Regions from separate parts of the Alicyclobacillus sp. SO9 genome, predicted to be linked through region 2. Evidence: riboswitches for the same ligand, from Rfam matches in the RefSeq annotation. Region 2 holds a riboswitch; each other region holds the start of a gene.

Region 1 (8,134 bases), 1.8 Mb from region 2:
TTTCAACGAAACGTTGAGAGATACGACAGCACTGATTCGAAGGCGATTGCGCGATGCTCGGCTCAGAACCGAAGCTATGATAATTGGTGAAAGTTCCAAGACGGATGTCGCCATCTTGTATTTGAGCGGTGTTGCGGAAGATTCGGTACTTGAAGAAGTCCATCAGCGCTTAAAGAACATCCGTCTTTCGTCGGTGTTCGACGCGCATTACATCGAAGAGTTTCTTGAAGACTCACCATTGTCTCCCTATCCTCAAGTGCAAAACACAGAACGTCCTGATGTCGTGGCTGCGGCGCTGCTTGAAGGCAAGATTGCCATTGCGGTTGATGGAACTCCAACCGTACTGCTTGTCCCCATGACCTTTTGGAACGGGTTTCAGGCGCCTGACGACTATTATCAACGTCCCGTCTACGTCACCCTCATTAGATGGGTCCGTTTTATCATGCTGAATCTGTCCATTTTCCTTACACCCGTTTATGTGGCTCTGACCAGCTTCCATCCGCAAATGCTTCCGACCAATTTGCTGATTACTTTTGCAGCATCTCATAATGGCAGTCCCTTTCCCGTTGTTCTGGAAGCCTTCATGATGGAGATTATCTTTGAAGGACTGCGTGAAGCAGGCGTTCGTCTTCCAAAAGCTGTTGGCTCCGCCGTAAGTATCGTCGGCGGTTTGGTTGTTGGACAAGCTGCCGTGGAGGCTGGGATTGTTTCGGCACCAACGGTTATTGTCGTGGCCATGTCCGGCATTGCATCGTTTACAATTCCTAGGTACAACTTCGGTTTTTCTTATCGAATCCTGCGGTTTTTTGTATTGCTGTTAGCTGGAACGGTCGGGTTGTACGGAATTACGCTCAGTTTTATTGTGATACTCACGCATCAACTAAACCTGCGTTCGTTCGGTGTTCCATACATGTCTCCCCTGTCCCCAAGAAACCCCAAACAACTACTCGACGTGTTAATACGAGCACCGCGCAGGTATTTGCCGCAGAGAAACCGGCCACATCAGGACAATCCGGGTGCCAAGCGTCGACCTAACAGTTCGGGGGCGGACTCAACATGAAGGTGTTGCGCTTCGGAAGTATGACTGCTCTCATTGCAATGAGTTTTCTTACAACTGGCTGCTGGGACCGGATTGAACTGAACAACAGGGCCCTGGTAATGGCTTCTGGTGTTGATTTGAAGGACGATGGAGACCTGTTGCTGACCGATCAGGTCATTCTCCCCATTAACTTGTCCAAGGGACTTGGGACAATGAGACAGCAATTTATCACTGTCTCGGCTCCAGGACACAACATCCTTGATGCAGCACAAAACATGCAGACGAAGTTGTCGAGAAAGTATTTTCTCGGGCACCGAAGAATTGTATTTATTGGTGAAAAACTGGCCAAACACGGACTCAGCGGCATTATGGATGAATTCACGAGAAATCCAGACGTCAGGCTGCGCAGTGATGTTTTTGTTGTCGAAAACGATACGGCAGAACACGCACTTCACATCCGGTCTCCATTAGAGCAGTACCCTGCACTAGCCATTATGAAAAGCCGGAAATTTGTCGGAGGGGATATTGGAACCACACTGCTCCCGTTTTTGATGGCTTCCGTGCATCCGACAAGCAGTCCAACGCTTCCTGTACTGAAGATCGTCCCCGAGTCCCCGCACTCGAGCAAGACCACATTTCAATTTATGGGTAGAGCTGTTTTTAACAAACAACTCAAGCTAGTTGGGTACCTGGATTACTCAGAAGCAGCGTATCGCTTCTGGATAATCAATACACTTAGCACGTACCAGGCCACCTTTAAGGTGAATGGAGCTAAGGAAAGTTCACCCGGCAAAGGATATGCTACCATTGACTTTTCTAAGTTTCACAGTCGTATCAATCCTGTATTTGAGAAGGGACGTTTGCATTACACTGTCACGCTCACAGGAACAGGGATACTGCGTGAATCCGAAAGTAACGTTAAGTTCGCCTCTCCCGCAGAAATTCATTCTGTTGAACGGAGCGCAGAAAAAGAAATCAAGGGGTGCGTAAGTGACCTGATAGGTAAAGCACAACATCAATACCATACTGATATTTTTGGATTCGATCTGGCTTTGGCAAAAAAATATCCCCGCAAGTGGGACACAGTACAAAAACACTGGAAGCAAGTCTTTTCCGAAGTTCCTGTTCAGGTAAATACCCAAATCAAGATACAGGTTGTCGGACAAACATCCGAAGGCGTTGTATCGCCGAAAGAAACAGAAAGGGGCCAGTGGTAACCATGAAATCGCACATGCCCATCACTGGGAGACAACTGTTCTGGATTACCTGCATGTTTGATTTGGGCATGGCGGCTTTTATCATGATTTCTCCAACCATTCAACGTGTCCAAAATGACGCATGGATCTCACTGACCATCAGCGGCCTTCTGAGCATGACGGCGGCTTGGATTGGCATTCGTCTGAGTCTGTACTATCCCGACAAGACGTTTATTGAGTACGTAAACGACATTGTAGGTAGTTGGATCGGAAAGGCAATTGGCAGCTTGTATGTTGTCAACTGGATTGTTGTCACGGGATTTGTACTTCGTCAGATTACAGACATTTTAATTACCTCGCAATTTCATAAAACGCCAGCATCCCTTTTTATTATTTCCATGTCGTTGACTGCGGTTTACATGTTGTACAAAAACGGCATTCAGTCGATTGGCCGGACAACAGAAGTCATTGGCCTCCTGGTAGTCTCCATCGCAATTTTGACCTTTGCCTTTGACCTGCCCAACATGAAGTGGAGTCGATTGCTTCCTGTCTACGTGAACTCGGGACCGAAGTTGCTCATGTACGGAGCCATTCCCGCCGCATCATTCTTGGCGCAGACTTCGTACATGACAATGATTGTACGATTTGTCCAGGAGCCGCAACATAACGCTGTGAAGGCGGTCTGGGGCACGGGAGCGGCAAGCTTGTTTATCATCCTGTGCGGCTTGTTTGCGGTTGGAACCTTTGGTGCAGACCTTTCTCAAAGGATGTGGAATCCGGTGCTGGGCATGGCTCAATACATTTCTGTGGCGGAAACCATTCAAAATATAGACGCCGTCATTCTCTTGATATGGTTTCTAACCGCATTTATACGAATAGTGCTGTTTTTGTTCTTGTCTGTCTACGGAGCTGCACAAGTACTTGGTTTTCAAAACTGGAAGCCTCTCCTCGGGTGGATTACAGCGGCCTGCATTGGGATTGCTATGTTGCCTCGGAACATTATTGACTCGAGCATCGTTTATCCAAAATCTGTTGTCGAACCCTTCGTCTTTCCCGTCATGGTGTTTGCAATCCCCAGCTTGTTGTGGCTGATTGCCTTCCTTCGTAGGGTGATTCGAAACCGTTTTGAATCACTGCGTTGACTGCTCAGCATCGTCTCGTTCTTGTCTGCGTCGGATCGCCCTCAGACAAATAGCAATGATCTGCCGGCTTGCTTCATGGCTCAGAACAACGGTTTTCGACTTTGCCTCAGCCATGCCATCACCCCCTGTTTCAATGTATGAGGCCATGGCTTGGTCAGTTGCACAGTCCCTGACTCTTCCATATAATCTAGTGATGGAGCATAAAGCTGGAAGGAGAAAATGATGAACCTTCTCGTTGCAACGTTCGAGCTCTTTGACAAGCCTCAGGAAAACTATGACGAGCTGGTCAATGCTTTCAGGCAGTACCCCCACGCCTTTGAACTTCATAAATCAACCTGGTTGATTGTCACGGAACTTGAGGCAGGCTCCGTTTACGAATCGATTGCAAACCACATAGGCTTCGATGACAGATTGTTTGTAGGTGAGCTAAAGAACGGTTTCTGGAGTGGTGCTCATGCGGAGTTGACAGAATTTCTGCGAAACTTTTGGAGTTTCGATTGATTTTTTGACTTCACCTGCTTATGTAATTATGTAACCATGTCTGTTCGGGAATAGGAACCGAAAGACAAAGCAAGTTTTAGTTGAGGAGCACGGCGAGGCCCTGTGCTCCCACCTATTTCTTAAAGAATGTATCAACTGTGCCGCTATAGAAGTGCGTTCCGGGTATATCCAGTTCACTCCGCGTGACTCTGTCCAATTCATCAAAGAGACGCACAAGCCGTTCTCGTGCTGTTTCGTCTGTTTCAAATTCGACGCCATACTGGAACAACTCCTGACTATACTCCTGCTTCCATACGACATAACCGCTTTGCTGCAGTTCTTCTCCAAGCACCTGCACTTTGAACTCCAGTTCAAGGTCTCCGCCAATGGGCAACTTCAGGTCAGTCAGCACACGCAGTCCTCCAGGGCCAATGTCATACACCAATACAGGAGAATACCCAACATTGAGTTGCTTCGACTTTATTTTCGAAACAGTCATTTTCCCTTTTATAGGATACTGCAGTTCAACTCTAAAAAATCTCCTGCGCTCTTTGTCCATCCCCGCACTGTTATCCCCGGTACGCACGCTTATCTCTCCACGCTGCAAGAGCTTTGTGAACTCTTCTGCCGGAAGCGGTCGGCTAAAAAGGTAACCTTGAATTTCTTCACATTGAAGGTTTGAGAGAAATTCCAACTGTTTATTTGTCTCAATTCCCTCTGCAACAACGGTCAGATTTAAGCTGTGAGCAAGTTTCATCACAGACGAAACAATCTGTGCAGGTACAGGACTATCCGGTATGTGACTCATAAACATCTTATCGAGTTTAATTCCATCAAGTTCGAACTGGTAAAGCCAACTTAACGATGAATACCCGGTACCAAAGTCATCAAAATAGATTCCAATGCCCATGTTTCTGAGAACTCTAATAGAGTTAATAATTGCAGGGTCGTTTGGGAGTATCGATGTCTCTGTGATCTCAATTTCGATGAGCGCGGGCTCAATGCCATATTCATGTAAAATTGTTTTCACGGTCTCAACGGTATTCGGATCCTTGAGTTGTTGGGCGCTAAAATTGACGGAAACCTTGAGTGTCTTTTGTCCTTGCTGTTTCCACTGTTGCAGGTGGTGACAGACTTGCCGCAGGACCCATTGACCAATGAGCACAATCGACCCAGTCTGTTCTGCCAGGTACAGAAACTCACCAGGAGATACAAGTCCCCATTCAGGATGTTGCCAACGGATGAGTGCTTCCGCCGCAACAATGCTTCTCGTGTCCGCTGCTACTCTCGGCTGAAAGTAAATCACAAACTGTTCTTCATTTATGGCATTTTTGAAATCATTGGAGAGTGTGAATTCCTTATAAGCTTTGGCATCCAAACTTTGGGAATATAGTTCAATCTGGTTTACCCCCCGAAGTTGTGCATCATGTAAAGCCATGTCTGCTGTTTTCAAAAGAGCTTCAGTATTCTCCCCGTCTTCAGGAAATGTACTGATACCTACATTGCATGTAATGGCTAATGCATAATCGCCAATCTGAAAAGGGGTATCAAAAGAGTCGACAACTTGCCTTGCGAACTGAAGGACATCACTCATATTGTGTACATAGGGTACAACCATGGAAAATTCGTTCTCACCTGTTCGCGACACGACACAATCAGTCGGCACCAACTGCCTCAAAGCGTCCGCTACATCGCGAATCAGGTGGTCTCCAGTAGTTCTGCCGAGACTGGAGTTTATGTACTTAAAGCGATTAATATCGAGACGCAGAACTGCTAGTTTCTCCTCTCGCTGTCTATGAATCCCAATCAACAACTGCAGGCGCTCCTCAAGATGTTTCCGGTTTGGCAAGGAAGTTAAGCTGTCATGGAATGTCATGTGCTTCATTAGTTCTTCAGCCCTGCGACTCTCTGTTACATCGTGGAAATTGACAATAATGCCCTCTGTACTATAAAACGCAGTGAGATAGCGAATACGCGTGGAACAGTATCTCCATTCCCCATTTTTGTGTTTGAAACGTGCAACACAGGTGTGCTGGCTTGAGGCCTGGTGTACCGCCTGATGACATACCGACAGGTACCCTGTTACATCCTCAGGATGAATGACATGACCGAGTCCTAACGAGATGAACTCTTGTGCACTATAGCCCAAGACATTGGTGATGGCATGCGTAACATAATTCATATCGTATTCCTTGGACAGTATCATACAAACGTCAAAAGAATTCTCAACGAGAGCCTGCAGCCCCCTCTCCATCGTAGAGAGCATCGCAGTGGAGGACTCGTTATTTGCAAAAGATTTACTGTAACGAGCCACTACACCTGTTATGCCTCCCTCCAAATCATGAACTGGATATAAAGTGACCCCGACTTGTACAGGGATGCCGTTCTTATGTATTCGCATGGTTTCAACTCGAATAAAACCGCCGTCCGCCAAAACGGTTTCATATATGGATTGCATGGCTTCCCAGTGAAGCGCTGGAATGAGCTGAATTGGCATTTGTAGTCGCAGTTCCTGTTCAGTCCAGCCGAAGAGCTGTTCGGCCATCGGACTGACCTTAACAATCCGCAAATCGCGATCGATATGTATACTTGAATATGAATCCGTTGAGTCATTGTCGACGTCCGCGGTAGACGGTAACAATTCGTCTTCAGTCATGAGGTCCGTCACGTCGCGGGTCTTACCCGAAACCGATACAATCTGACCATCATCCCCGATTTTATAGTCCAGTTCAGAATACAGGTACCGCTCGCCGTCGTTGATGATTCGAAATGTAATGCCATCGATAAAATTTCCCGCGCCTACGAGTTTCCACCAGGTCTTTACCAATTCCTCATCATTTGGATGTACCGACTGCATGATTGTTTGCGGTACGACAGACGCTGTGTTTGGGATTGCAAAAAGCTTGTGACAGTCCTCAGAACAGGTAAGAATTTCCGACTGCATATCGAAAGTCCATTCTCCCAGTAAGAACACCGAATCCCTGCTCCGTCTCTGTTCGAGACCCCGCGACCTCCGTAACCGAATCATGCAATTTTCCCCCTATATGACAATAGGCATCCGTTTTACGGATGCCTATCATAATCCATCTAAACGGTAACTGGCTGGCATAGTAGATAGACTACGTTAGCCCCTATAGCTTTGCGTCCGCTTCGTTTCCGAAGGGGTGCCTTTTCTTTTAAATACCACTAGAACACATCATATCACACAATACGGGATAAAAATCAAGATTTGAGAATCACTAGGTTCCCCTTTTATTTAATCGTTCGGCAACCAAGTCGGCCAACGTCTCCAAGACATGATTGCGGTCATACATTGGACGTTCCTCACCACAGCCATCTAACCAACGAAAGAATGCATCTCGAGGAATAATCATTCGCCTTCCGTGCGTAATAACTGGGAAATCTCGATCTCTGACAATACTGTATGCTTTATGCAGGTCTACCCTCAGTATTTCTGCAACTTCCGATACCGTTAAAGTTATTGGATAGTCTCTGGCTTCCGGTATAGAAGAATCCCTCGGTGTCATTTGCTCCCCTCCCCTTCAAGCAAATTTACTCTTTTGACGCTATTTGAACCAAAACACCTCCTCATTTAAACCTGCGACATCCATTCAAAGCGCAGCACAAATGACATTCACATACGTCTGGGGAAGAGAACAAGCAGGGAAAGAACAGAGTATGCACGCCCTAGAAGTATTATAAAATCTTATCCGCAACGGTTCACATTCCATAATTACCCAGATGGATGAGTACCATCTTAGATGAGTGCCGTCTTGTAACTGTACTTCTGTTTGCCACGCCTGCGGCATATGCAATTGTATTAGGGCACACAGCAGGACTCTCATTTCCCAAAAACCAGTCAGTCCCTTGGGCCAAGCAAGGAGGAACGCAATGGCTGCTGCTCTCTATGCTCGGGTTAGTACGGATGAACAAGCGCAACACGGACATTCCATAGACGCTCAAAAGGAGCGGCTCATCGCTTATGCCGTGTCCCAGGGGTGGCATGAATACCGTCTTTATGTTGACGAAGGCTACAGTGGTACAAGTCTGGAGCGCCCCGCTCTCAAGTCTCTTTTGAGACACATAGAACAAGGAACCATCGATACCGTAGTCGTATATAGACTCGACCGTTTAAGTCGCCGACAGCGAGACGTGCTCTTTCTCTTGGAAGATGTTTTTATGCCAGAGGGCGTGGTGTTTAAAAGCGCCACAGAACCGTTTGACACGGGCACACCTCTGGGAAAAGCCATGATAGGTATACTGGCCGTCTTTGCACA
Region 2 (8,134 bases):
TTTCTGAGGGCGGCTATTAATGACGTTCGGCGTTTGATATTTGACCTGCGGCCGACGTTCTTGGAGAACGGCATTACAGAGGCGGTGCAGCGATATTCTCAGCGTTTTTCGCAAAGTACTGGACTAAAAATCGACGTTGCTGTGGCCTGGGAATCCCCTCAGTTGGCACATTCGACTGAAGTTGCTCTGTTCCGCGTGTGTCAGGAAGCGTTAAACAACACATTCAAGCATGCTGAAGCCAGCAGCGTGACGATTGTGCTGGATACTTCTGATGAGGGTTACCTCATGAGTATACGAGACGACGGCAAGGGCTTTCAGCAGACGAGCAATTCCTTAATCTCATTTGGGTTGCAAGGTATGGAGGAACGTATGGCTCTTGTCGGAGGGATTGTAAGGGTTCATTCTACAGTGGGGCATGGGACAACTGTTGTTTGTGAGGTTCCGAGATACAATGACTGATTTGTTGAAAATGGGTTTAGAACACTACTATGGCCAAAATTACTATGCTGCTCGCGACGTGTGGGAGCGAGGATTGCAGCAGATTCAGGACAGCAGTGAAGAGGCAGCCTATAGGAATGCTCTAGGGGCCGTGTATGATGTGATACGAGGAGAAGACGTCTCGCGGGAGTACTTTGAACGCGCGGTCCAACTGGAAAGTGACGTTCCGCTCTCTTCTCTTGCAATGAAGGCACGTACAAATTTGCTTTATGTCCTTATTCGCTCGGGACATGTGGATACTGCATTAAGCATGGCGCGCGATACGGAGAAACTCCCATATGAGGGAGAGCCTTTGCGTCAAGCCACCTTTCACGTGGCTCTGCTCCACGTTCTGTCCCATGCCGAGCTGTACGATGAAATTTTGGGGCGAATAGACACATCTGCTCAACTCTTCAGTGCAGTTGATTCCATCGATGACTATCATCGCCATTTTGCAATGATGTATCACTATGCTGGGTACGCCGCACAAATGCTCGGTCGACATGCGCAAGCGATTGACTATTACAACTTGGCTCTGGAAATACGCCCGAGTCCAGAAACGTGGCGGGACTTGGCCAAGATATACCTGTTGCAAGACAGAATTGAAGATGCTCTGGCCTGTATAGATGAACTCTACCCGGTCATTTGGCACCTGACAGCCGTCACTCAAAAGGTAGAGTTGGCTCATACGTTGGAACTGTTGGCCATGTTCGCTTGGGTCTCAGGTGCCACCACGCTGTACCGTAAGTGTACGGAACGAGCAGAACTGTATTTTGGCCAAGAGTCACGTTGGGTTGAATGGCTTCAAGTGCAGGATTTAGGCAGCCGCTTGAATAATATGAATGTACGGATAAATGCTGATAGGGTTGATTTGAATCAATGGAAGGGCTTTTTGGATGAACTGAACTTGCTGGACGGGTTTAATGCTGTGTTTCCTGGCTTATGGAGACCCCTTCAACAGGCGGCATCTCTCAGTACCAGGATATACAGCCGGTGCAGAGGTGTTGGGGAAGCAGTTGAACTGCGTCTGCTGGAAGGAGCGGCACGCTTAAGCTATTTGGGCCTGACGGCATTGACTGCCGTAGAATCTGAAGCGGTGCAAATTCTAGTCGATTCGAGCAGACATAAAGAACTGGCAACGCTGACATTGCGCTCACTGGAGACCTATCCAGAGATGAGCCGATACATAGAGGTTATCAAAGGCTGCAGGACGATGAATATCAGATTGGACAGTAAAGAGGCGTACATGGCTGCGTCACTAAACATATCGCTGCAATATGTAGAATCTGTTGAGTTCCGAAAAATGACTCATGAACAAGCACGTAATGACATCCTAGACAAGTACAAACGCAATGTACCGAGTGATATCATAAGGGTCTTTACCAATCTTTTCAGTGCGTAGGCTGCGTCGAATCCAGTGCATGTCACAAATGTCGTTTGGGACGCGGTAAAGGGAAGAGAGTCCAGGAGAGATGTATTGTGCAACCTGTCAATGTCTATACGTACATATCGCGGGAGTTAATCAGTATTGCTATAGAAGCAGTGTTTTCGTCGCAAAAAGGATATGAGTTTGCGGGGGTCTATGAAGGCCGCAGCAAGCGTCTTGGAAATATCAATAATGTAGTGGACCATGTGGTGACGGATATTGTGGTCACAGACATCGGTTTGGAAGAAAGTAACGTTGAATCCCCTTTGCTCGTGATGAAAAGGCAGTGGTTGGGGCTGCGGTGTCTCTATCTGTTGCCTTCACAGTCAGATGATTCTCTCATTTTGCGCGCATTGCGTTCGGGTGCGGACGGGTTTATTTACGAATCGGCCAGTAAAAGTGTCTTGCTGCAGGCGATGAAGACGATAGCCAGCGGACACTCATTTTTACAGCCTGACATTACACCCATTGTTCTGACGGAACTCAGAAAATCTCGCTATCCTATTCAAGAGTCCGATGTCAGTGTAGACCTGACCGAGAGAGAGCGGATGCTCTTGCAACTGTCAGCCGACGGCCTAAGCAATCAACAAATAAGTGACGTGCTTCACGTACACGAAAAGACAGTGAGAAATATGTGGTCTATGTTGTTCCAGAAATTGGGTGTTGGTGACAGGACTCAAGCAGTACTCTGGGCGATTCGCACTGGAAATGCTGAGTTGCGGTGAACCATGGGCCTTGCAACGGGAAACAGTTCTCCAGAAGTCTTTGTCCATTCTGCGAAATCTGACGTAAATTCGCGGATTCGGGACAAAAGTCTGATATGTACGATGACAAAATGCCGTAGAATCTATCAATTTTCTTGACGTATTATAGGCTTAGGCCAAAAGACAACAAGATCAATAAAGGCAAACTTCAAGAAATTGGAGGGCGCAAAGCCATGGGTCTACGGTCGTCTGATGTGACGACTACGATTGCCAGGTTGCTGATCTGGGTGGTAAAACGCACTCGGTTCTGCGACCCGGTGGAGAAGTCATCCACGGGGAGGTGTGAGCGATGCGGTTTATTCGGAATCTTTCAAATCGTTTTCGCGGAAAAGAAGAAGGACAGAGTTTAGTAGAGTACGGCTTGATTATTGCACTGATTGCATTAGTAGTTATTGTTGCGTTGACGGCTATCGGAGGGAACATCGGCAATCTTTTCAATAATATTTCTAACCATCTTTAATGTTTACCGTCCGTTGCAGCAGAGGTTTCTGTTGCAATGGACGGTTTTTATTCTGCTCAGGAGGGTTCCGGCATGAGGCGATACTCCCGCGAAGAAGGTCAATCTCTGATTGAGTTTGCCCTGGTGCTGCCGGTTCTCTTGCTGCTGTTAATGGGAATTGTTGATTTCGGACGAGTGCTGTCGGCCTATTTGGTCGTGTCTCAGACAGCGCGGGATGCAGTTCGGTACGCCAGTATCGGCGGTTCGAATGCTGCGGTCGGACAGGCCGTGCAAAGAGATGCCGGTATGCTGGGTGCCGTCTCCTGGACGATGGACCCGACTGCGCCGACGTCCGGACAGCCGGTTTCCGTTACCGTTTCACATACGGTCAATATCTTCGATCCGATTATGAGTATGGTTCTGGGCAGTCACTACGCGGTCACGGCAACCGCGACAATGCGAGATGAGTGATTGGTGGTGAACTGATGAAACGCAGCCAAATGCATCACAGTTGTGGCTGGCTGTCAGCTCTCTTCAAACGGCTGGTGCTGTGTGCGCTGTATCGCTGGCATCGTGAAGAGAGCGGGAATGTACTGGTTCTGACCGCCTTATCCTTTGTTGCACTATGCGGCTTCGGCGCGCTCGTGGTCGATGCCGGCATGTTAGATGTGCAGTACCGGAAAGCCCAGTCCGGAGCGGATGCAGCAGCTCTGGCAGGTGCGCAGCAGCTGTTGCAAGGGGCTAAGACTGCTGCTCAAACGGCCGTTCACTACGGGCTTCTCAATGACCAGAAGGTTACGTATCAGGCTACAGCTGATATCCAGACAAATACGGTCTCTGTAGCAGGCAAGGCAACGAGTCCCCTGTGGTTCGCGCGGGTTCTGGGAAAGAACACTGCCAGTTATCAGGTGAACTCGAAGGCGGCGGTTGGAACGCTGGTATCTGGTGTTGGCATGGTGCCGATTGCTGTGACGAAGCAAACACTCGTCTATGGACAAACCGTCATTCTGACATCCGGTGCCGGCGGCGGGTCGGCAGGGAACTATGGTTTTCTCGATTTCTCGGGAAATGGTGCGAAAGGTGTCGAGTGCGACTTGGAACACGGATACGACTTTCCTATGCATGTGGGTGAAACTGTGTCGACCGAGACGGGTGTGATGAAGGGTCCTGTTGAACAAGCAATTGAGTACAGGCTGCATGAATCCTGTGATGACAGTGCCTGCAACTCTTTTGCGACGGCAACGTCAGATTGCTCGCGTGTAATGTACCTTCCTGTCATCAATGCGCTGCCGCAGAACGGGAAAAAACAGGTGACTATTCTGGGATTTGCCGCCTTCTTCCTGGAGGGACTGCAGGGTAAAGGCGGACACCAGGAGATCGTAGGGCGATTTATTCAAATGGTCCGTCCCGGTACCTTGGGGCAGGGAACAAACTACGGCACCTATGCGGTGAAGTTAGAGCCGTCAGCCGGATAACGCAGTGAATGGCTTATCAAGTGTAAAAAGCAAAGCGGACTGAGGACTTTCCGTTGGATTGAAAGCATGTGCGTGGATTGAAAGCATGTGCGTGGATTGAAAGCATGTGCGTGGATTGAGAGCATTCGCGTGGATTGAGAGCATTTGTGTGGATTGAGAGCATTTGTGTGGATTGAGAGCATTTGTGTGGATTGAGAGCATGTGCATGGATTGAAAGCATGTGCGTGGATTGAGAGCATTTGCTTGGATTTAGGGCTTTCGGTGTGGAGGTGACAGGGTGGCTCGACGGTCTTATCTTTTTTTGTTTCTGATTTCGCTGGTGCTGGCCATCCTCACAGCTCTGGTGATTGCTAAGGAAATGAAGGCATGGAAGCATGCCAATACAGGAGAAAAACAGATACAAGTGGTAACAGTGGTTCAAACAGTACCTGCACATCAGGTGATAAACGCAAATGACGTGACGCTCAAGGGTGTCGCAGCATCGGCAGTCGGTCCCGGTGCGTTGCGGCAATTGTCGAACGTTGTGGGGATGTATGCGGCAACAACGTGGGTACCGGGTCAGCAGGTCCTGGCGGGAATGGTGACATCCAAAACCAGCAGCCAGTCTTTTCCGCTGCAAATTCCCCAGGGTAAGCGGGCCTTCACGGTACCAGATACAGCGGTAGTTGGCGTAGACCATTTGGTCTCCCCCGGCGATCACGTTGATGTGCTGGTCAGCTATAAAAACAAGACCGGGCAGTCGCAGGTGAAAACTCTGCTGCAGGACATCGTTGTGCTGTACGCGGATACAGGTCCAGTCACGGGCGGGAGTGTGGCGACGGCGTCATCGGGATCGGCCAAAAAAGCAGGGCAAAATGCGAGTCAATCGCAAGCAAATCAAGTGGACACCTTGACACTGGCTGTTACACCCCAGCAGGCAAACGAACTGGACTATGCCATTGCCAATGGACAGATTCACTTAAGTCTGCGAAATCCAAAGGATACCGGCAAAAGTGCGGTTACAGCGGTAAACCCTTCGAATTTTCATTAGAGACACAGGCAATTGAACGGTGAGGGACACAGAGGGTCGCCAGCACATGTGGACCCTGTGAAACAACCTGCTTGGGGAAAGGGGCGTTAATCATGGGAAAACCCATTCAGGTCATGATTGTGGATGAAGAGTCGTCGCGCCAGTCTTTGGGACTATTGCTGCAGCGTGCCTCAGACATATCGGTGATTGCAGAGGCAAACGACGCAAACGAAGCGGTTCAGAGGCTGGCTGTGATGACACCAGATATTATTTTGATGGATGCGACGCTTCCTGTTATGGACGGGTTGGAATCTATAGAAAAAATAGGAAGAGAATGCCCTGGGTGTTCTGTGATTGTGGTGTCTGTTCAGGATGATGTGGAATATGTGCGCCGCTGTATGCGTGCAGGCGCTAAAGATTACTTGTTCAAACCGGTGGATGTTGATGTGTTGCTGTCTTCCATTCGCGACGTGTACGACCAGAACGCTGCGCGCAAGACAAGGGACACTGTTGCCACCTTGAGTGAACAGACGACAGGACAATCTCGAATTCTGGCCTTTATGAGCGCAAAAGGCGGCGTGGGGAAAACAACGCTGGCGGTCAACACTGCGGTAGCTTTTGCTGAACAGGGAAGAAATGTGGCTTTGGTCGACCTTAACCTTCAGTTTGGTGACTGCAGTTTATGCTTAAATGCAAAACCGGCAAGAACCATTGCTGACCTGGCAAGAGAAACCGGTGACATCGACATGCATGTGCTGGACAGGTATCTGTCTCTGTGTAGTCCCAACCTGTATTTGCTGGCCGCTCCGAAAAGACCGGAAGAGGCTGAGTATGTGCAGGTCCAGGACATCCGGGTGATTCTGCAGGCGCTGCGTAAAAGATTTGACTATGTCATTGTCGACACCGCGCCTGTTGCGGACGAACTGTTTTTTGCCAGTCTTGAGACAGCCGACGAATGCTTCATGGTCAGCACATTGAACCTGGCTGTTTTGAAAAACAATCGGGTTCTCTTGGACTTGTTGTCTGAACTCGGCTATGACTTGCAGAGTGTCCGGCATGTGTTAAACAGATCGAATGCGAAAAACGGGCTGAAAGTGAAGGACGTCAGCAAGGTGCTTCAGGGTTCGTTGTACTGGGAACTGGACAATGATTTTCACTTTGTCGAAACAGCCATGAACGAGGGGAAAGCCTTCGTCGACAAGGACAAGCATCATCGTCTGTCCAGGCAAATTTATGCATTGACGGCAAAGGTTGACGAAGACCGTGGTGTTCGGATGTCACGACGCAATCCGCTCAAGCGACTGTTGGGACGTTAAGTTGCGGCTGACGCTCGTTGCACTTTGAGGTCGATTTCGGAAGGAGGCTGGCACTGTGTCTTTGTTAAGGCGACTGGAGCAAAGAAAATCGGCTGCAGAGGAGAATCCGGAGGCTCAGAAGCGAACCATCGCAGTTTTCACGCCGTCGGATAAGAAGAACGCAGATGAGAAGTACACAGCCCGTGACAGCGAAGACATTTTCACCAGGTGGAAAATTCTGCTTCATCAGAAACTGGTTCAGGAACTGTTCGATGAGGAAGCCGACGATGAGTTGGAAACGGTCATTCAGCGTCTCATTGAGACAGAAGACCCGCCTTTGCCTAAACACGAACGTGACAGAATGATACGGGAACTGGCGGCGGAAGCAAACGGGTACGGTCCGATTGATGCTTTACTCAAGGACGAATCTGTGTCTGAGGTGATGGTGAACGGACCGAAGCAAGTGTATGTGGAGCGCCACGGTAAGTTGGTGCATACGCCTGTCACATTTTTGAACGACGATCACGTCATGCGCGTGATTGAACGGATTGTGTCCCCCCTCGGTCGCAGAATTGACGAGTCTTCACCCATGGTAGACGCGAGACTTCCGGACGGTTCCCGCGTCAATGCCATCATTCCTCCGCTGGCGGTCAGCGGACCGACTGTCACGATTCGTAAGTTTGCAAAGGACCCCTACCAGGTGGCGGACTTAATCGGATTCGATACACTCACTGACCAGATGGCCGAGTTTCTTGAAGCTTGCGTATCTGCACGCCTCAACATTGTGGTTTCGGGCGGCACTGGCAGCGGAAAATCGACGACTTTGAACGTTGTTTCCTCCTTCATACCGAGTACAGAACGGGTTGTCACCATCGAGGATGCTGCTGAGTTGCAATTGCATCAGAGTCATGTTGTTACACTGGAAACTCGTCCACCCAATGTAGAGGGCAAGGGTGCAATTTTGATTCGCGATCTCGTTAAAAACAGTCTGCGCATGCGCCCTGACCGGATTGTTGTTGGAGAGGTTCGCGGGGGCGAGGCATTGGACATGCTGCAAGCCATGAATACTGGGCACGACGGTTCTTTGACGACCGTGCACGCCAATTCGCCCCGAGACTGTCTGCGCCGGTTGGAGGTCATGGTCTTGATGGCGGGGATGGACCTGCCTCTGCGAGCTATTCGCGAGCAGGTTGCGTCGGCAGTAGATGTAGTTGTGCAGCAGGCCCGGCTTCGCGACGGGTCACGCAAA
Region 3 (8,134 bases), 300 kb from region 2:
AGGAGGCGCTCTTTTTGTTACAAACCCGAAATTAATTCATTACAGGAATGGCTCCATATACCATATTAATTTCTAGTATAACATATTTTAACTAATATAGTTATATAGATTATATTTGGGTAATTAATATTTTTATTAGATTTTTTTAACATAATTGTACGATGATACACGTGTTTAGTCTCGGATTATGAGTCCGGTACAGGTCAGCGGCTTAACGCTTGTAGCAGTATAAAAAAGACACTAAGACATTTACCCATTTGTAGAAGTCAAGTTTTTGTTGCGAGTTTTGATTGGAGTAGAAAGCAGAAGAATTCATGCATGAATATGTCTAGTATATATGTGTTGATCCGGATTCCGTACGTGTTCTTCTTAAACTCCCTCACTCATTAGGTATTTTCTAACGAATACTCGCTCATTTGCAAGATTTCATCACCTTGTGTATGGACCAGGAGTCACTGAAGGATTATACTGCCGATTCCGATCCGATTGAAGCGCATGCGGAAGCAGAAGGCGCTCTTGAACCTACAGCATCTTCCAAAACAATTCTTATACTGCACGCTTCTCTCCACATGTTCCTTGGAATCTACACTCCCACATCTCAACGGGTCGGTACCCTTACATTCCTTCGTCCCATCTAACCAAGGTGTGAAGTCCGATTCACGTTAACGCAACGGGTCAGCGCCCTTCAGTACAAGAGTCTCGGTACTCCGTGCTTTCTTTGTGAAATCCTGCGAATGAACCAATCTACGTATACTTAACTTCTCAGAGTTTATGCAGCTTTCAACTGTACCCTCTCCTCTATAAACGGCTGCCTGTCTCTCGCCATCGCGACAATCATTCGCGCCAACTTTCCAATCAGCTTCATGATAGATTGCATTTTGGTCATTCGTCTTACACTCACGTTTTCGACGTGCAACTGCTGAAACACAGAATGGTACGACAGCATCTGAGTAACTGCGAGATACAGGTGCTTTCTCAGAAGTGAGTTTCCTCGCTTGATTCTGGACGCCAAGAGTACAAATGATTCAATTGTTACGTTTCAACACACATTTGCAAAGAGCCCGTCGTACATTATTGGATTTGCACCAACGCCTAATCTACAAATCTTCTATCAAACAAATGAGTCTTTTCACTAGCGGGCTCCGGTTTTCCGTACAAGTACCCTTGGATTTCAGTACAACCATTTTTCATTAGAACTTCTGCCTCGTCCATGGTCTCGACGCCTTCAGCAATGGCATTGATACCGAGTTCCGATAGCAACTGTAATATCATCTTTACAATGCCGCGATTTTGATGCTCATTTTCCTTATCATCGTGGATAATCGATTTATCTATCTTCACATGGTCAAATGGAAAGCGTTTCAAAACACTTAGCGCAGAATACCCCGTCCCAAAGTCATCAAGACTCACCGAGAAGCCTGCTTCTTGTAACCTATGCAATTTTTCTCGCACGTCAGTTTCATTGCTCAAAAGTATGCTTTCCGTAATTTCGATCTCCAGCAGCCTTGACGGTATTCCATACTCCCGTACAACACGTAGAAAGTCTTCAGTAAAGTCCTGTTCATCTAGTTCACGCGGAGATATGTTCAGGGCGACGCGAATTTGATGGCCATTTTCCATCCACGAAGAGATTTGCCGGCAGACTTCCCGCCGAACCCACCGTCCAATCTCCACAATAAGTCCTGTCTCTTCCGCTATAGTAATAAACTCAGCCGGATACAGTACCCCACGGTCCGGATGATTCCATCTCACCAGGGCTTCGACACCTGTCACTTTATTTGTTCTTAGATTGATGCGGGGCTGATAATGCAAGAGCAAACCGTCATTTTGAAGGGCGTTATTCAAGCCTTTTACAGTCGCCGATCGTGTCTCAATTGCAGTGTCCATAGAAGTATCAAAGACTGTACATTGCCGCTTCCCTTTTCCTTTTGCCACAAGCATCGCGGTCTCTGCATTTCTTAACAACTCAACTAACGTGCTACCGTGCGTAGGATAGATCACTGCTCCCATACTGATAGTCGTTTTCGTTTCCCGACCATCAATAGAAATAGGACGAGAAAAGGTGTCTTGGAGTTTCTTACTGACGATCTTTAGTTCTCCCGTTCCCTGTATCGTGGGCACAAGTACCGCAAAAGCGTCGCCACCGATTCGAGCAATCATGCCAAGCCCCTTCAATGTTTCTTCCACCCGTTCAAGAGCAATTTTAAGATATTCATCCGCATAGGTATGACCCAATTGTCGATTTACTTTCTGAAAATCATCCATATCCAGGACAATGAGTCCAATTTCACTCCCGTTCTTCTGTGCACTGTCCCAAACGGTATTGAAAGTTTTTGCAAAGAGCATTCGATTAGCGACCCCTGTTAAGGGATCGTGATACAGAAAGCGAGTGATTTCTCGCCGGTCGTTTTCCTTTACGATTGCTACGTTGGCTAGATAAGCAAACGTCCCCATTATACGTAGATCATGCTGACTTGGGGGTTCAGGAGAGCGAGAGTAAATGTCTATCGTTCCGATGACGGTTTCATTTTGGTCAACAATCGGCTTGCACCAGCACATTCGAATATTCGAAGCACGGGCACTCTCCTGAAACTCTACCCACCTACTGTCGGTCAAGACATCTGCAACAATGACCGTTTCATTGTTATAGGCGGCAGCCGTCATTGGATTACACCAAGACCCTAACTCGATACCGTTCAGATTATTAACGAATTCCTTGGGCAAACGTGAACCAGCCCAGCACTGCAAAGTTTGCTGTTCCTTGTCCACCAGTGAAATAGAACAGAGTTTCCCTGGGAGTATATTCTCTACTACTGCTGTGATTTCTTCAAGGATATGGGTTAGGGGTTTCTGGAGTGCAATCATTTCGGAAATTCGAGATTGCCCGCGTATCTGTGTCAAACCTTGCTTTCGCTCGGAAATATCTTTTACAATGCCGTATGCTCCTACAACCGTTCCGTCCTCAATGACCGGCAAACCAATTAAACTCACTGGAATGTGATGTCCATCTTTATGGAGGACCTCTATTTCGGTGTCAACTGTGTCACCCTTCATCACGCGCGAAAAATGAATATCCATATCAGAGTGATATTCCGGAACTACAAAGCGGTAGAATGATTGACCCGTGATCTCGTAATATGTCTGCCCTATGAGAACTTCACAGGCCACATTACATGACAAAAGTCGACTGTCAGGAGCCACGGATACTACAGCATCCGGATGATTATCAAAGAGAGCACGATGCCATCTCTCAGTCACCGACAACTCTTTTTCGGCTTCCGTTCTCCTTGTAACATCTCTCGCCATGGCGACAATTTGAGACACCTGTTCATTCACATCGACTAGGGGAATCCAAATCACCTCAACCGATAACGGGGTACCGCTTGCACGAAGATATTGACACTCTACTTTGGTGGACTGCTTATGTTCAATCATCTCCACGAACTGGCTTTGCACTCTATCCTGATCCCAAGGATGAATTTGAGTCCATAACGAGTGTCCAATGTACTTCTTGGGATCAATGCCTAATAAACGTTTATGAGACGGAGAAGCGTACAACACAAGGCCGTTCTTGTCAACGATAGCGAACAAGTCTGACATATTCTCTGTCATCCAACGATATTTTTCCCCATTCTCGGACTGAGTCAGAGTTTGAAAATGAGCAACTGGCTGACATATCAGGTACGACATTACCTGAGTTAGTCCCTATAGTTTTGCGTCAGTACCTTCCGATACTTTTGCCGTTTATCAATTTGGCGCAACTTGTTACAATTTGACGATAATTGTAACAGAATATCAGCGGACTTCAATCAAAGCTTCCTCAATGTAGTAATTAGGATCAAGTAGCCACACCGGATTATATTGAACTTTCAATGTCATATTAAGAAAATCCCAATAATCAGATTCGCTACACAGGACTGCCGGTTTTGTCACTTGGACTCCATTGACATTGCATCTATAACTGATTGAGTGTATTTGAAAATTGTGGTAGATTGAATAAAGATCAAAAAGAAAAGGTAAACCAGCCGAAAGGTTGGGACACAAAATCACGGGGCTACCGCTATTTAGCCATGCTGGCCGGATTGCCGTTATAGAGATACAGAAGATATAGTGGCACATCCGGATGATGACGGATGTGTTTTTTGATAGGGGGACATAAGGGTGCAACAACTCAAAGATTTAATTGAACAATCACGGCACTGGGCCTCAGTGGAGCGTGGTACAATCCTCTTTTCACAGGTCGCACTGCTTCTACACGACGACTTTGGGCTGGATGCGGGAATGATGATCTATCGCAAGAAATTCATTCCCGAGGAAGAGGACCCTCATGTCAAAGTTTATTCTCCCTGGGGAATAGATTACACTGCAGAGGAATTGACACAATTCATATCCAACGGCAAATGGTTTTCAGGGAGTTCCTATAACATTTCTCAAAGGTGGTTCCACGTGTCAGAAGGTCCTCCCGTCTGGAGAAAGGTATGGGAAGAGGCTGGCGTTGAATATGTTAGCGCGTGGCCACTAACTGTAAAAGAGGAACCGGTAGGAGCCATCGTTCTTGGAATGTGCAGAATGCCCAGTTCTGAAGAAACTGACCTTGTATCTGCTTGTTCTACATATGTATCTCTTGTTCTTGAGATGTTGACCCTAAGACGAATCGCTGAGCACGCCAGTCGTCACGACAGTCTGACTGAGATTCTCAATCGTAGAGGTTTTACTGAAAAATTCAAACAGTTGGTGAATAGAAATGTTGCTAATCTTGTCGTTGGAGTCCTCGACGTAGATTATTTCAAGAAGATCAATGATACTCACGGGCATATTGCTGGGGACTCCGTGCTACAAGATGTGGCGCAATTACTGAAAACATCCGTTGGCAGCCAAGGTATCTGTGCTCGATTCGGAGGAGATGAATTTGTCTTCGCCTTGGAAACGGAGCCTTTAGACACTAGAGAAGTGACCAATAAAGTTATTGAGTGGTTTAAGGACAAAGCGTACACCGTCAGCGTTGGATGCGCAAAGTTAGGAATAGACGGGCGTGATTGGGATTCCTGTTTTCGATGCGCCGACAAGCGCCTTTATGAAAGTAAAATACCCAGTATTACGGATTAAAGACCAATGCTTTAACCGAGGACACGAGGAACATTAACGAAAATGGATTTCATCACCAACCTACGTTTCTGACTTCGTATGTTTCTTCTGTGAGTAAGCCGAGATAATCTTCGGATATTCCAGCACAATAGAGTATACATGAGGAGTTGGCAGATAATCGCTCGTTATGAAGAAATCCCACGTATTTCGGTCTGATTTTCCCCTTTTGATCTTCCAACCTTGAATACATAAAACTGGCTGAAAAATCGAGGTCTAAGTGCCTCTATCTTTCATCACGACAAACGGCATGGATAAATCCCTGTCGTTTCGCGGTCAACGTAAGAGCCGCCCGCCCTTTACCTTCCATAATTTCCCTAACGATTGAAGGACGCTATAGCCCGCAGCGAGGTAGAATGGGTAATCACAAGAAGAGTGTGTTTCCATCGTTCGTCCTTCATCACATCGTCATCAACCTATCACTCTGCCAGCAAAACCGAGACATATGGGGAGTATGGTACAAATGACACGGACGATCCATGGATCACCATGCATTTCTGCACTCGTACATTCAAGTCTTTTCGACGATTGTAAATCAAGAGACATTTTTGACTCGGATTAAGAGTGCTCTACACTTTAAGTGAAAGAGGGTATAAAGCCGGCCAAGTAGACCGGTTATGATGTTAAATCCTCTTCGTCGGTGAGAGAGGGACGCTCAAACACCCCGGTATATCCTGCAATTAACGCCTGTTCCTGTACGGTGAATAGATCAGCAAACAGCAAATCTAAAGCCTTTTCAATTGTAATTGATTGATTACACTTCAACCGTTTCGTCAAAGCATCGAGCATCTCACGATGAAGGCTATCGAGACGTAATGCAGTGCGTGGCTGGATGCGTCACCCCCATCAGCGATCGTGCTCGTCTTCTCCACCCTCTGAATCAATTTGCGCCTTTCTTTGCGTTCTACAATACATGTTTTATACATCTGAGGTTGAGTAACTTTACGAAACTGTGAGCGTGGCTTCTCTTTTCCGCACTGCTCGCAAGTAACAAGTTCTTCTGCCATATTTATGACTCCTATGAAACTAGATACACCACCATAAAATCTTGCTCTATCACATAAAATGGAACCTTCAGCACGTGTTGGATACAAGACACGGAAAAAGGAACGACACTCATGAAGGCATGATACGAGGGCATACTATAACGGGAACACGAAATTCCCAATGTGTGGAAATATCCAAGAAAAGACGTGGACTTTGGCACGATTACGCAGGAACGTCACTCGCCCGCATCGCGCACAAAATAGGCACACACGAGAGCACCTGTTGGTGAAAAATGTAAATCGTATTACTCGTACGTGAAAGACGTAGAAATGTCTGCGCGATATGAGTCCGATACCGTGATGACTGGTCGTAGGACCGCATCACCGCTTCGAAGTCCCACAATTCGTCCTGCAAAACATCGGACGGAATTTGCGAAGCCTGAATTATCTCGCCCAACTTCTGGTCCCGACATCCGCATCTTTCCGTGTTTTCTCCTTCATGAAATCACCTTCCTTATCTCGGTATGATTGCTCTTTCATACCTTAATCCTAGTCGCGCTTGACACGGGATTTCAAGAAAAGTTTCTGTGATTTGGCTATCGGTTTCATGGAAGATGTTCGTCTGAGAGTAGAGAAATACGAGAAAGCTTGCGTCCTTATATAGACGTCATGACGGTTCGTCACGTCATCGTCATAAGATGAAACTCTGCGACCCCAACCAGAAGTTTTGTAGATTCTCCACATTCAACTTGAAAATTATAGTTTGGATTCCCGATAATCCCACAAAGCAGGACATTGCCGATGAATATTCATGCGGAAATTGCCTACAACAGGCTTAGACACTCACCCTTACGTACCAAGAACACATCATTAAATACCTATGAAGTCTTTAAAGCTTAGATATGATGATATATGGCATTTTCAAGCAACCACAAACTGTAGCCGAACATAAATAGAAGTGGACCCGTTGCAAACAATGTCAGAAAATTCACTAAGTTTGTGTTGCGTTTGCGGACTAAGTAAATGATTAATCCAACAACAAGTTCAATAGCAAGGAAATCAAGCCACAGACTCTTCATTCCCAAAGCCATCATCAACCCGATCAAATTCCCTACAAGGACATTTCCCAACAGAAATCCGGTAACTCCATACCAAAAACCCTTAGGCAATAGTCTCTTCCACTTAAAAGCAAAGAAGAGCATACCAATAGTGACTAGATAACTCAACATCACCTCTATGCCTACGCCTATCCACTTCTCGGGGGTCATTGAAGAAGCGACAAACTTTAGGAAACCTCCAACAGACGTACTAATCAGTAATGGTATCAAACAAATCAGAAACGCCCAAAAATACCAGTATTTTTCTGATTTGAGTGGTTTAAGACGCACTGCTATGACGGTAAACAAAATCGGAAAAGTGATATTTCTGATAACAAATTCCGGCAAGCTCAAAGCGACCGCCACATGCCTATCGTAACCAATGATGTACCAGAGCCATCCTGCCACAATGTCGAATACCAACAACGTTAGCAAGATTATAGCCAGCAATTCAAATAGACGTTTCACCAACATACCACCTCATATGTACCTTAGTTAGGCTTAGGCACCCTTATGACGTCATCGTCGCCAATGTCGTATGTACGTTCTCATTCATGGCTCTGTTGGAATCTAGCTGTATTCAAGTCACACAATGCTATATTGATGAAGTCTTGAGGATAAGGCAAGGAATCATACAGGATATGACACGTAATCTGGTTGGCAGGTGCCTCCTGTAATAGGTCAGCATCCGCCAACCAGTTCAATCTACATCGTATTACCGAAATTGTCTTACGAAATCTATCAACTTACCACCATAAATCGTTGTTAGCAGGGTTCCACATCGTAAAAGAATATCTACTTGGGTCCTCACGCCAGGCGTCATATTGCCAATCATATCCATACAACGCAATATCGACGAGGTTGTCTTGCTCCCAATTTGGGTTAACATTCTTGAAATACCAAGGGTTT
Region 4 (8,134 bases), 600 kb from region 2:
ACTGGTGCTAACCATCGGCTACCCATTTATGCTTTTTATGGTAGCTGTACTTCGTGGAAAAAGGGGGGAGATTCGTGTTTCTCAGCCGTCTCGTCCGAAGAAGTAATAGATGGGTTGCAGTTCTCGCGGTTCTGTTGACGACACCTTTTGTCTCTGGCTGCTGGGACCGGGTTGAACTCGAACAGCGTGCCATCATATTAGGACTAGCCGTTGACGAGGCACAATCTGCAGATTCAAACAATGAAACCAGCATGGCTCACGATAGTAAGGCAACCTTGAGTGATCCAAAATTATACAATCAATTACAAGAGAAACAAAAAATCAGTGTGACGGCACAAGTTGCTGTTCCGGGCAGAATTCCATTGGGACCGGGGGGCGGTGACGGCGGGGGTGGAGGTGGCAGCAATCCGGCGACTTCTGTCTGGGTTGTGAAGGCCACTGGTACCTCACTTGGAGACGCCATGCAGGAACTGCAGCAGCATCTGGGAGAGCGGATTTTTTTGGGACACTTGCGCATCATTACAATTTCCGAGGAAGTTGCGAAAGACATTGGGACAAAACCATATCTGGATTATTTGCGTAGAAATCCGCAAATTCGCCGCACAGCGTGGCTGACTGTCAGTAAAGGCAAAGCAGCCACACTGATGAAGACGGCGCCGCCTTTAGAGCGAGTTCCGACTTTGTACTTGCTGTCGACGATGCAAAGTGCCATACGCCTTGGAAAACTGCCTCATGACTTTCTCGGTAGTTTTGAAAGCAAAGAGACAATGTGGGGTCGCGAGCCAATTCTGCCTTACTTAGAAGTGACAGGGAAGCAAGTCAAAGTTGCAGGAATTGCCGCTTTTTGCGACGGCAAAATGAAATACACGCTGAATCCATCTGAGGTTACATCCTATGAACAGCTTGATGGGTCTCGTTCCACCCACACGACCATTATGGTTCCCATGGGTTCAAAAGGAGATTATGTTGTCTGGACCTCTTTCGCGAGAGCCCATCGCATTAAAGTGAAAATGGTTAAGGGGAAACCGGTTGTCACAGTCTATGTCCATGTAGACGGGAATGTGGAAGAAAAATCTCGCAACAGAGTTGACCTGCAAAATCATGTTTTTAGAACGAGACTAGAAAATGAAATGGCAAACTGGTCTGAAATCCATATGAAAAAAATTATTGATAAAACGAAAGTTTATCATACCGACATTTTTGGATTTGGGGAGTACGTCAGAGCCTATGAGCCAGGATACTGGAGACAACACGTTCACCACAAAACGGATTGGAGAAAACTGTACGCAGACTTGAATATCAATGTGGTCGCTACATTTCAAACCCATCGCAGCGGCATGAAAGTCTAATGAAAGGCGGACGCCATGAGTTTTATAACCTTTGATTTCACCCAACTTTATCCTGTCTTGGCTGCATTTTTGTTCCTTTTCACTGGTTTGTATCTTTCTCTCGTTGAAGTTCAGTTGTACAGGCACCTGAGATTAGCAAGAGAGCGGATATGGGCACGGCGGCTTGGGTGGGGCAATATCGCTATTGGACTCGGATTGTTCGTTCTGAATTGGATGTACCACCAAATGTTGTGGCTATAAACTTCAGTTCATTATCTATAGTTTGTTCAAATATCTGTCATTGTGTACTTTGCCACAATAAGGTAACCTATTTATGAGTGGAATCAAAGTGGTAGATTTATTTCAGAGTATTCAATCTGATCTGCTTTTGAGTAATTAGTTTAGACTATTTATTATATTTTTTACATTAGAAAATGATGCCATCGAATCAAGGCAAACCGTCGGAAACGTCGGCAACGCAAAGCTACAAGGGGCTACCGCGATTTGTATCGCCAAGCCAGCCAGCTGCTCGTCTGCGAAACCATCCGACACTGGATGGTTTTTTTGTAAATAGGGGTGTGGGCAACTAAACCGGGGTTCCAGGAAAGGTGACTTACATGCTAAAAGGACGATTTGGGAGAAAGAGTAAAGAAGAGAAAGCGGGATTGAAGACAACAACTTCTTTTCATGACGAGGCGAATGTTGCAAGTCAAGGCGTTATTGATGCAGCGAGACAACGGCGAACTCATCTTACTGTTGACGGAACTGTCGACGGAACTGTCTCGATTTTGGACGGCGAGGTCTTTGTCGCGGCACCCCACGAAAACGGAGTGAAAGCTTCTTTGTTCATACCTGAAGACCCTCGGATTTCTGTCACGATTGATGGAACTACAATGGAGTCCGGATTATATGAGTTGTCTGGCAGTGAACAAGTCACACTCACGCCAATTCAGATTGACCCTCACTGTGAAATACGTCTTATTCCTGCATCTGGAAATATGGAGTTAATTATGTCAATTGATTTACAACCGGGCATCTTATACCAGCCGGAAGACTCTCCTCCTGAAAATAAACTATCGTTGGAGTGGAATGAAGTTGAAATTTCGGCTGCTCCACCCACCGAGGCTGACTTGTTGAACATCCTGGAGCAAAGTGAGTACAAAGGTGAAGTTGACAGAAGCGCACTTTCAGAACTTGCTTTAGCCACAGACAGCGTAGAACGCGTTGTGCTGCGGGGACTGGAAGCCTATCCTAGCAAACCTGAAGAGTTCAGGGAGATTCCACTCCCAGACCCGGATTATGTAGATCCGCTTCACCGTCGGATGAAACTGCAGGCGGTACAATCAGGGACTGCAGTTGGCGTTGTTGATGCTCCTGTTCCTCCTCACACTGGTACGGACATTTTTGGACGCGAAGTTTCACCTAAACCCAGGCCAAGACAGAAACCTCCTGAACTCGGACCCGGCGTTATTCGCAATGACAATACGATTTTAGCGGCTCGTGCAGGCCGGCTTGTGTTTACCGCCCGAATCATTGACGTTGTTCCGACAGTGGAGATGAATCGGTTAACAGCAAAGGATGGACAGATTGTATTTGACGGAGATGTGAAAGTTTACGGCGACGTAGAGGATGGGAGCCTGATCAAGGCTACAGGCATGATTCAAGTGCAAGGCGGTGTCTATGGTTCTGTATTAGTCGGTGAAAACGGCATTTTGATTGGTGGACACTGTGTCAAGACAAAAGTCTATGCCGGTTGGGCAAAGGATATGGCATCCCAGACACTGACCGTCGTTAAGGAAACCGTGGAACGACTGGAACGATATTTGAAAGATGTCAGCCGGGTTCTGGACGATGCGCGCGAAAAGCTTGGAAACGAAGCATCAACCCAATTACAAGTTTTGCCGTCTGCTGTACTGGATAAGTACCACGTTGCTTTACCGAGGCATCTGTCGACGCTCGTGGAGCAGTATGCAAAGACAAGCCAGCACAGTCTTGGAAAGCATTTGGAACCTTGCATTCGTTTAATCCAGACCGATTGGATTGGACCTCGACTAAAGGAGCTTACGCTGGAAAAGGGAATTCAACTTCTGAACCAACTTCAAGCCTATGAAGAGTACCTTGAAGAACACTTGCACGCAGATGCTGCCAGCGTGGAAATCAATGCACTTACTTCTAGCACTGTGGATGCTACAGGACCGGTGTCCATTGTGGGACGGGGAACATACGCAAGCCATATCGACAGCGGGAAGAGCATTCATGTTGCAGGATTTGCGCGAGGCGGCGGGCTGAAGGCCGTTGATGCAATATCCGTGAGAGAACTAGGCTCTCCTTCAGGTACAGAGACGAGGGCTTCTGTCACTTCTCGAAGCGGAATAATTCAAGTGGAAACGAGACACCCCAACACTTTGTTAGAAGTCGGCGGAAATGTCAACCGAAACCTGACACAAGAATCCCACATCACATTTACGGATAAAAGACAAGACTAACCTTCCATCAAAGACGCCAACTGGTTGCGTATATCCATTTGCAGAGAGAGGCACCGTAATAAGACAACCCAAAGGGCAGGTGCAAACGATGAGACGATTGGTCCTCTCTCTATTTGGCGGAATACTGTTTGTGAGTTCGCTGCTTGCCGTACTCATTCATCCGATTTCCTTTGCGGCGAATCAGGAATCTACGCAACCAGACAAGAAATCTATACAACCAGATAAGGCACCTACAGACAGTGAAGGACGAGCACAGGCACAAGTACGCGGGAAAATTGCCTTCGTACGTCAGGGGCAGCTTTGGCTGCGGGATGAAAACGGCGAACGTAGAGTTCTGCAATTAGGCATTTTGAGCTCCCCAAAGTGGTCCCCAGACGGTCATTTTGTTGCTGTCACGGGAAAGTCCAAAGGGCCCCACGGAAAGCAGGATTTTGTGTACCTGCAGGTAGTGAACGCGGCAACCGGACACACGCAAATGGTGACGCGTTATTTATTTCCTGACACAATCACATTTAAATGGGGACCGAAGGGTCACCAGTTGGCTTTCGCACACAAGGGTGTGTTGAGTTCTGTCAATGTTGCACCCCGGTCGAGTGTGCATAGAGTTGCCGCGGGGATACAGAGTTTTGCCTGGGCACCGAACGGACTTGGATTCATCATCTCAGCACCAGCCCATGTGCTTCCTGACGGTTGGACGCGAGCCAAAGTTTATCAAGTTTCTGTCGGTGAAAAACCTTCGAAAAGTGCAGCAAATCATGATCCGACGTTGCTCTTCACACTGCCGAAAACGGTGCCTGGAACCGACCGTTCCATGTTAATTACGGGACTGACATCCATGAAATGGTCTTACGATGGCAAATGGGTTGCTTTCATTGCCCATCCAACTGCGGCATGGTCGAAGGACGAGAACAGACTTTGTGTTTTGTCAAAGGACGGCAAGAAATTTATTGTAGTGGGCACAATGCTGCAAAAATCTGAATGGTTTCGCTGGTCCCCTGGTGCGGATACATTGGCGTATATAAGAGGCAATCACCATGATATTTCACATGGGAAAAAGCTGAATATTGCCGCCGCGCCATTGTTCAAGTCACGGAATCTGGCTCCGATTGGAGCCGTAGACAACGGCTTGACTTGGATTGACCCCAAGCACATTATTGTGTCTCGCCGCCAGGAATCACTTCCTTCCAAGTCACCGGTACAGCTGGAATCCTCCATGTTTCCGTCACTGTATAACATTGATGTGGAGAGACCGACAGTTCAAAACCGAATTACGGCTCCTTCTCAGGGTGTTGGGGATTACAGTCCAGTTGCACAGGGGTGGCAAAAGGTTGTATGGGTCCGCTCTCCAAATGAGTCGAGTAAAGGTGAGATCTTCGTCGGAAAAGCGGACGGTACGGCTGCCCAATTGTGGCTGGAGGATGTCAATGCCGGAATGTGGGCTGTAGCACCGAAGGAAAAGAAACGCACCCGAAGGACGCCTGATATTCTGCCGAAAATAAGTACATCATTGGACAAATAAATCCGGAGATAAGTCAGTCACCGGATAAGTCAGTTACTGGATAAATTAAGTCGCTGCAGAAGTCAGTCACTGGATAAGTCAATCCGCAAACACGACAAAACCAAGGACGGTTCTGTTTTAAACTCGTCCTTGGTTTTATGGAGTCCATACCTGCGCCGTTGTGAACAGGTTTGCATCAACAAGTTGTAATGCCTAACATTTTTAGTTCTCGGCTATTTGATTTTTCGCCTCTGCCAAATCTGTTTGCACCTGACTCAATTGCTCTTTTGCCTGTTCAACAGCGCTAAAGTTCTCATCTGACTCTGCTGCCGTCATTGCATGCCAGGCACGTGACACTGCATTTTCTGCTTGCTGTACGGAGGTTGAAGACGCGTGAGATTGGGCCTCATTGACTGCGCGTTGAGCCTTGTTCACAGCATCCTGGGCATCTGAGAGCGGTGACTGTTTTTGCATACTGGACTTCTGATTGGGATTGGCCATATGAATCCTCCTCTGAGAACACGTCTGCCAAACCTGCGGCCGACGGGAAGCTGTAATTAATGAGATTTTCCTCAGTTGTAATATGGACGTGAGTACGTATTTTATGCCTGAAGTCAATTCCTGCGTATCGGAGCGTCAGCCTTGTGTTCATGTATCAGTGTAGAGTCTCTGCTAAAATGAAATGAGTGGTGAAGGAAAACTTATCCCTTGGTATACCGAGTGCCAAGTGAGAAGTGAGGCGATGCCAAATGTGCGGACGTTATACACTGGCTTATGAAGACTTTGATTTTATGTTGGAATACTACGGTATTCATCACGCGGATTTTAGTTATCCGCCGCGATATAATGTAGCGCCAGGACAACACGTTCCGGCAGTGATTCACGATGGAAAAGAGAGAAGAATCGGTCTCTTGAAGTGGGGACTTGTTCCCTCGTGGGCCGAGGATGCTAAAAGCGGATTCAAGATGATTAATGCGAGAGCAGAGACCATTACAACGCGCAAAACCTTTCACAAATTGATTCAACGAAAGCGTTGTCTGATTCCGGCGGACGGCTTTTATGAATGGAAAAAGTCAGACGACGGGACACAGCCTATGAGAATCGTTCTCAACTCAAGAAAGTTCTTTTCCTTTGCAGGCTTGTATGATACCTGGGTCTCCAGCACGGGAGAGAAGTTAAGTACATGTACCATTATTACCACCCGACCGAATGAATTAATGCAGCAGATTCACACGCGTATGCCTGTAATCCTCGACAAATCGAAGGAAGAAGAATGGGTTGACAGGAACTTCACAGATGCAAACCACATGGCTTCGCTTTTAACCAGCTATCCGTCTGAGGATATGAGAGCCTACCCTGTTTCTAAAATCGTGGGGAACGTAAATAACGACGTCCCGGCGTGTGTGGAAATGATTTCTTGACGATAGAATCTGTCTCAATGCCAACAGCTTGAATAAACCGGGGGGCAGAGAAGATGAGGTTGCAAGCACACGGGTTTAGTCAAACGTCGCCTGGAAATCTGCTTCACTACTGGGACGGTCTGAGTTATCGATTTTTGAACGGGATCGGCAATTGGAAAATCTGGTATGGGATTGTATTTTCGGTGGTTGGAATCGTGGCGAATATTGCACCCGTATTCGATGGCGCTTTGAACAATCCCTCCGCCAGCATCGTTCAAATGCTAACGCCTGCGGGCCTAGTGTTTGTTTTCAGCAGTTTGCTGTATATCCTCATGTCTCTCGCTTCCATTCCTATTTTGGGGTGGACATACTACAGAGCGCTGCGTACTGGCATGAAGCGGTTGACGCCTTCTCCTGCAGCCAAATCGCAAGTATCGGCTTCTACTCTCCTTGTGTATCGCTTTGCTGTTGTACTGTTCTTGTATGTGCTGCTTCCTCTGGCGGCACTCTCATTATTTGTCCTGCTTGGTTTTATTAGTTACCTGTTCAGCCCTCATTTTGCCTCCGATCAGCATGTACCAAGCGCTGTCCACCACATCCTTCGCGGAGTCGGGTTGTCGCTCCTGGCCAGCCTGGAGGAGATTTGGCGATGGGCAATGATTGCCTCTGCCTTGTATCTTGGGAAGGCATTGTTTCGGCGCCGGTGGCTGAGGAGTTCAAGATACCGCTTTTGGCTGTTTGCAGCCGCCGTTGCTGTAAGCTCATTTTTCTTCGGAATGGCGCATGTTGCCGAATTCAATCTCAATTACAGAATGATGGCACTGATCGTCCTCGGGGCATCAGGTGCGTTGCTGGCCGGTGTAGCGATTGTAACCAGGCGCTTATGGCTGGCTATGTTAGTTCATGCCATCTATGATTTTCTCGCCATGACAAATCTATTTGGGGTGGTTGCTCCCTATCTTCTCATTGCAGCCATTGCCGGAAGCATCACTGTTTTTCCGCTGTTCTATATACTCTACGGCCGTGTGCAAACTGGAGTCTGACCTCTACTGTGTACAACCGGTTTAGGAAAACAGGTTTAGGAAAGCCGGTTTAGGAGGCATTTACAAGCAGGACAATCGTGTAAAATCGATTTCCAACTTGAGATTTGAGGCACAAGCTGACTTTCCGAAGGCTTCTATCGTTGACTTTGCATGACTGTTTCAGGACAATATGTGTAGATTTTGTGAAAGGTGTGACCCATATGAGCCGATTGGACGATATTTTGACTTTTAACGAACAGTTTGTTGAAAACAAAGAGTACGAGCAATACCGCACGTCAAAGTTTCCCGATAAAAAGTTGGTTGTGCTGTCGTGCATGGATACGAGACTTGTGGAGTTGTTGCCACATGCCATGAACCTAAAAAATGGGGACGCTAAGAT

The links. A riboswitch is a leader RNA that binds a small molecule or an ion and turns the genes downstream of it on or off. The one in region 2 is predicted to bind cyclic di-GMP.
Region 1: another riboswitch for cyclic di-GMP. It lies ahead of GI364_RS11405 (EAL domain-containing protein); the one in region 2 lies ahead of GI364_RS02770 (Flp family type IVb pilin).
Region 3: another riboswitch for cyclic di-GMP. It lies ahead of GI364_RS04225 (bifunctional diguanylate cyclase/phosphodiesterase); the one in region 2 lies ahead of GI364_RS02770 (Flp family type IVb pilin).
Region 4: another riboswitch for cyclic di-GMP. It lies ahead of GI364_RS05545 (FapA family protein); the one in region 2 lies ahead of GI364_RS02770 (Flp family type IVb pilin).

The regions. Positions count from the first base shown of each region.
Region 1 is NZ_CP066339.1:2,488,943-2,497,076, reverse strand. Features, by position in the region: gene GI364_RS11425 (spore germination protein) at 1-1,060, shown strand, start outside; gene GI364_RS11420 (Ger(x)C family spore germination protein) at 1,057-2,256, shown strand; gene GI364_RS11415 (GerAB/ArcD/ProY family transporter) at 2,259-3,377, shown strand; gene GI364_RS25140 (hypothetical protein) at 3,366-3,491, opposite strand; gene GI364_RS11410 (hypothetical protein) at 3,597-3,878, shown strand; gene GI364_RS11405 (EAL domain-containing protein) at 3,991-6,885, opposite strand; cyclic di-GMP riboswitch class I at 6,948-7,036, opposite strand; gene GI364_RS11400 (helix-turn-helix domain-containing protein) at 7,097-7,384, opposite strand; gene GI364_RS11395 (recombinase family protein) at 7,749-8,134, shown strand, end outside.
Region 2 is NZ_CP066339.1:639,585-647,718, forward strand. Features, by position in the region: gene GI364_RS02755 (sensor histidine kinase) at 1-459, shown strand, start outside; gene GI364_RS02760 (hypothetical protein) at 452-1,879, shown strand; gene GI364_RS02765 (LuxR C-terminal-related transcriptional regulator) at 1,957-2,628, shown strand; cyclic di-GMP riboswitch class I at 2,798-2,890, shown strand; gene GI364_RS02770 (Flp family type IVb pilin) at 2,957-3,127, shown strand; gene GI364_RS02775 (TadE/TadG family type IV pilus assembly protein) at 3,200-3,577, shown strand; gene GI364_RS02780 (pilus assembly protein TadG-related protein) at 3,592-4,581, shown strand; gene cpaB (Flp pilus assembly protein CpaB) at 4,859-5,611, shown strand; gene GI364_RS02790 (CpaE/TadZ family protein) at 5,704-6,906, shown strand; gene GI364_RS02795 (TadA family conjugal transfer-associated ATPase) at 6,962-8,134, shown strand, end outside.
Region 3 is NZ_CP066339.1:939,244-947,377, reverse strand. Features, by position in the region: gene GI364_RS04225 (bifunctional diguanylate cyclase/phosphodiesterase) at 1,093-3,690, opposite strand; cyclic di-GMP riboswitch class I at 3,658-3,752, opposite strand; cyclic di-GMP riboswitch class I at 4,006-4,090, shown strand; gene GI364_RS04220 (GGDEF domain-containing protein) at 4,162-5,106, shown strand; gene GI364_RS04215 (hypothetical protein) at 7,025-7,693, opposite strand; gene GI364_RS04210 (hypothetical protein) at 7,972-8,134, opposite strand, start outside.
Region 4 is NZ_CP066339.1:1,243,603-1,251,736, forward strand. Features, by position in the region: gene GI364_RS05530 (GerAB/ArcD/ProY family transporter) at 1-106, shown strand, start outside; gene GI364_RS05535 (Ger(x)C family spore germination protein) at 75-1,349, shown strand; gene GI364_RS05540 (CLC_0170 family protein) at 1,365-1,589, shown strand; cyclic di-GMP riboswitch class I at 1,771-1,861, shown strand; gene GI364_RS05545 (FapA family protein) at 1,946-3,814, shown strand; gene GI364_RS05550 (TolB family protein) at 3,903-5,333, shown strand; gene GI364_RS05555 (hypothetical protein) at 5,535-5,813, opposite strand; gene GI364_RS05560 (SOS response-associated peptidase) at 6,062-6,733, shown strand; gene GI364_RS05565 (CPBP family intramembrane glutamic endopeptidase) at 6,787-7,755, shown strand; gene GI364_RS05570 (beta-class carbonic anhydrase) at 7,956-8,134, shown strand, end outside.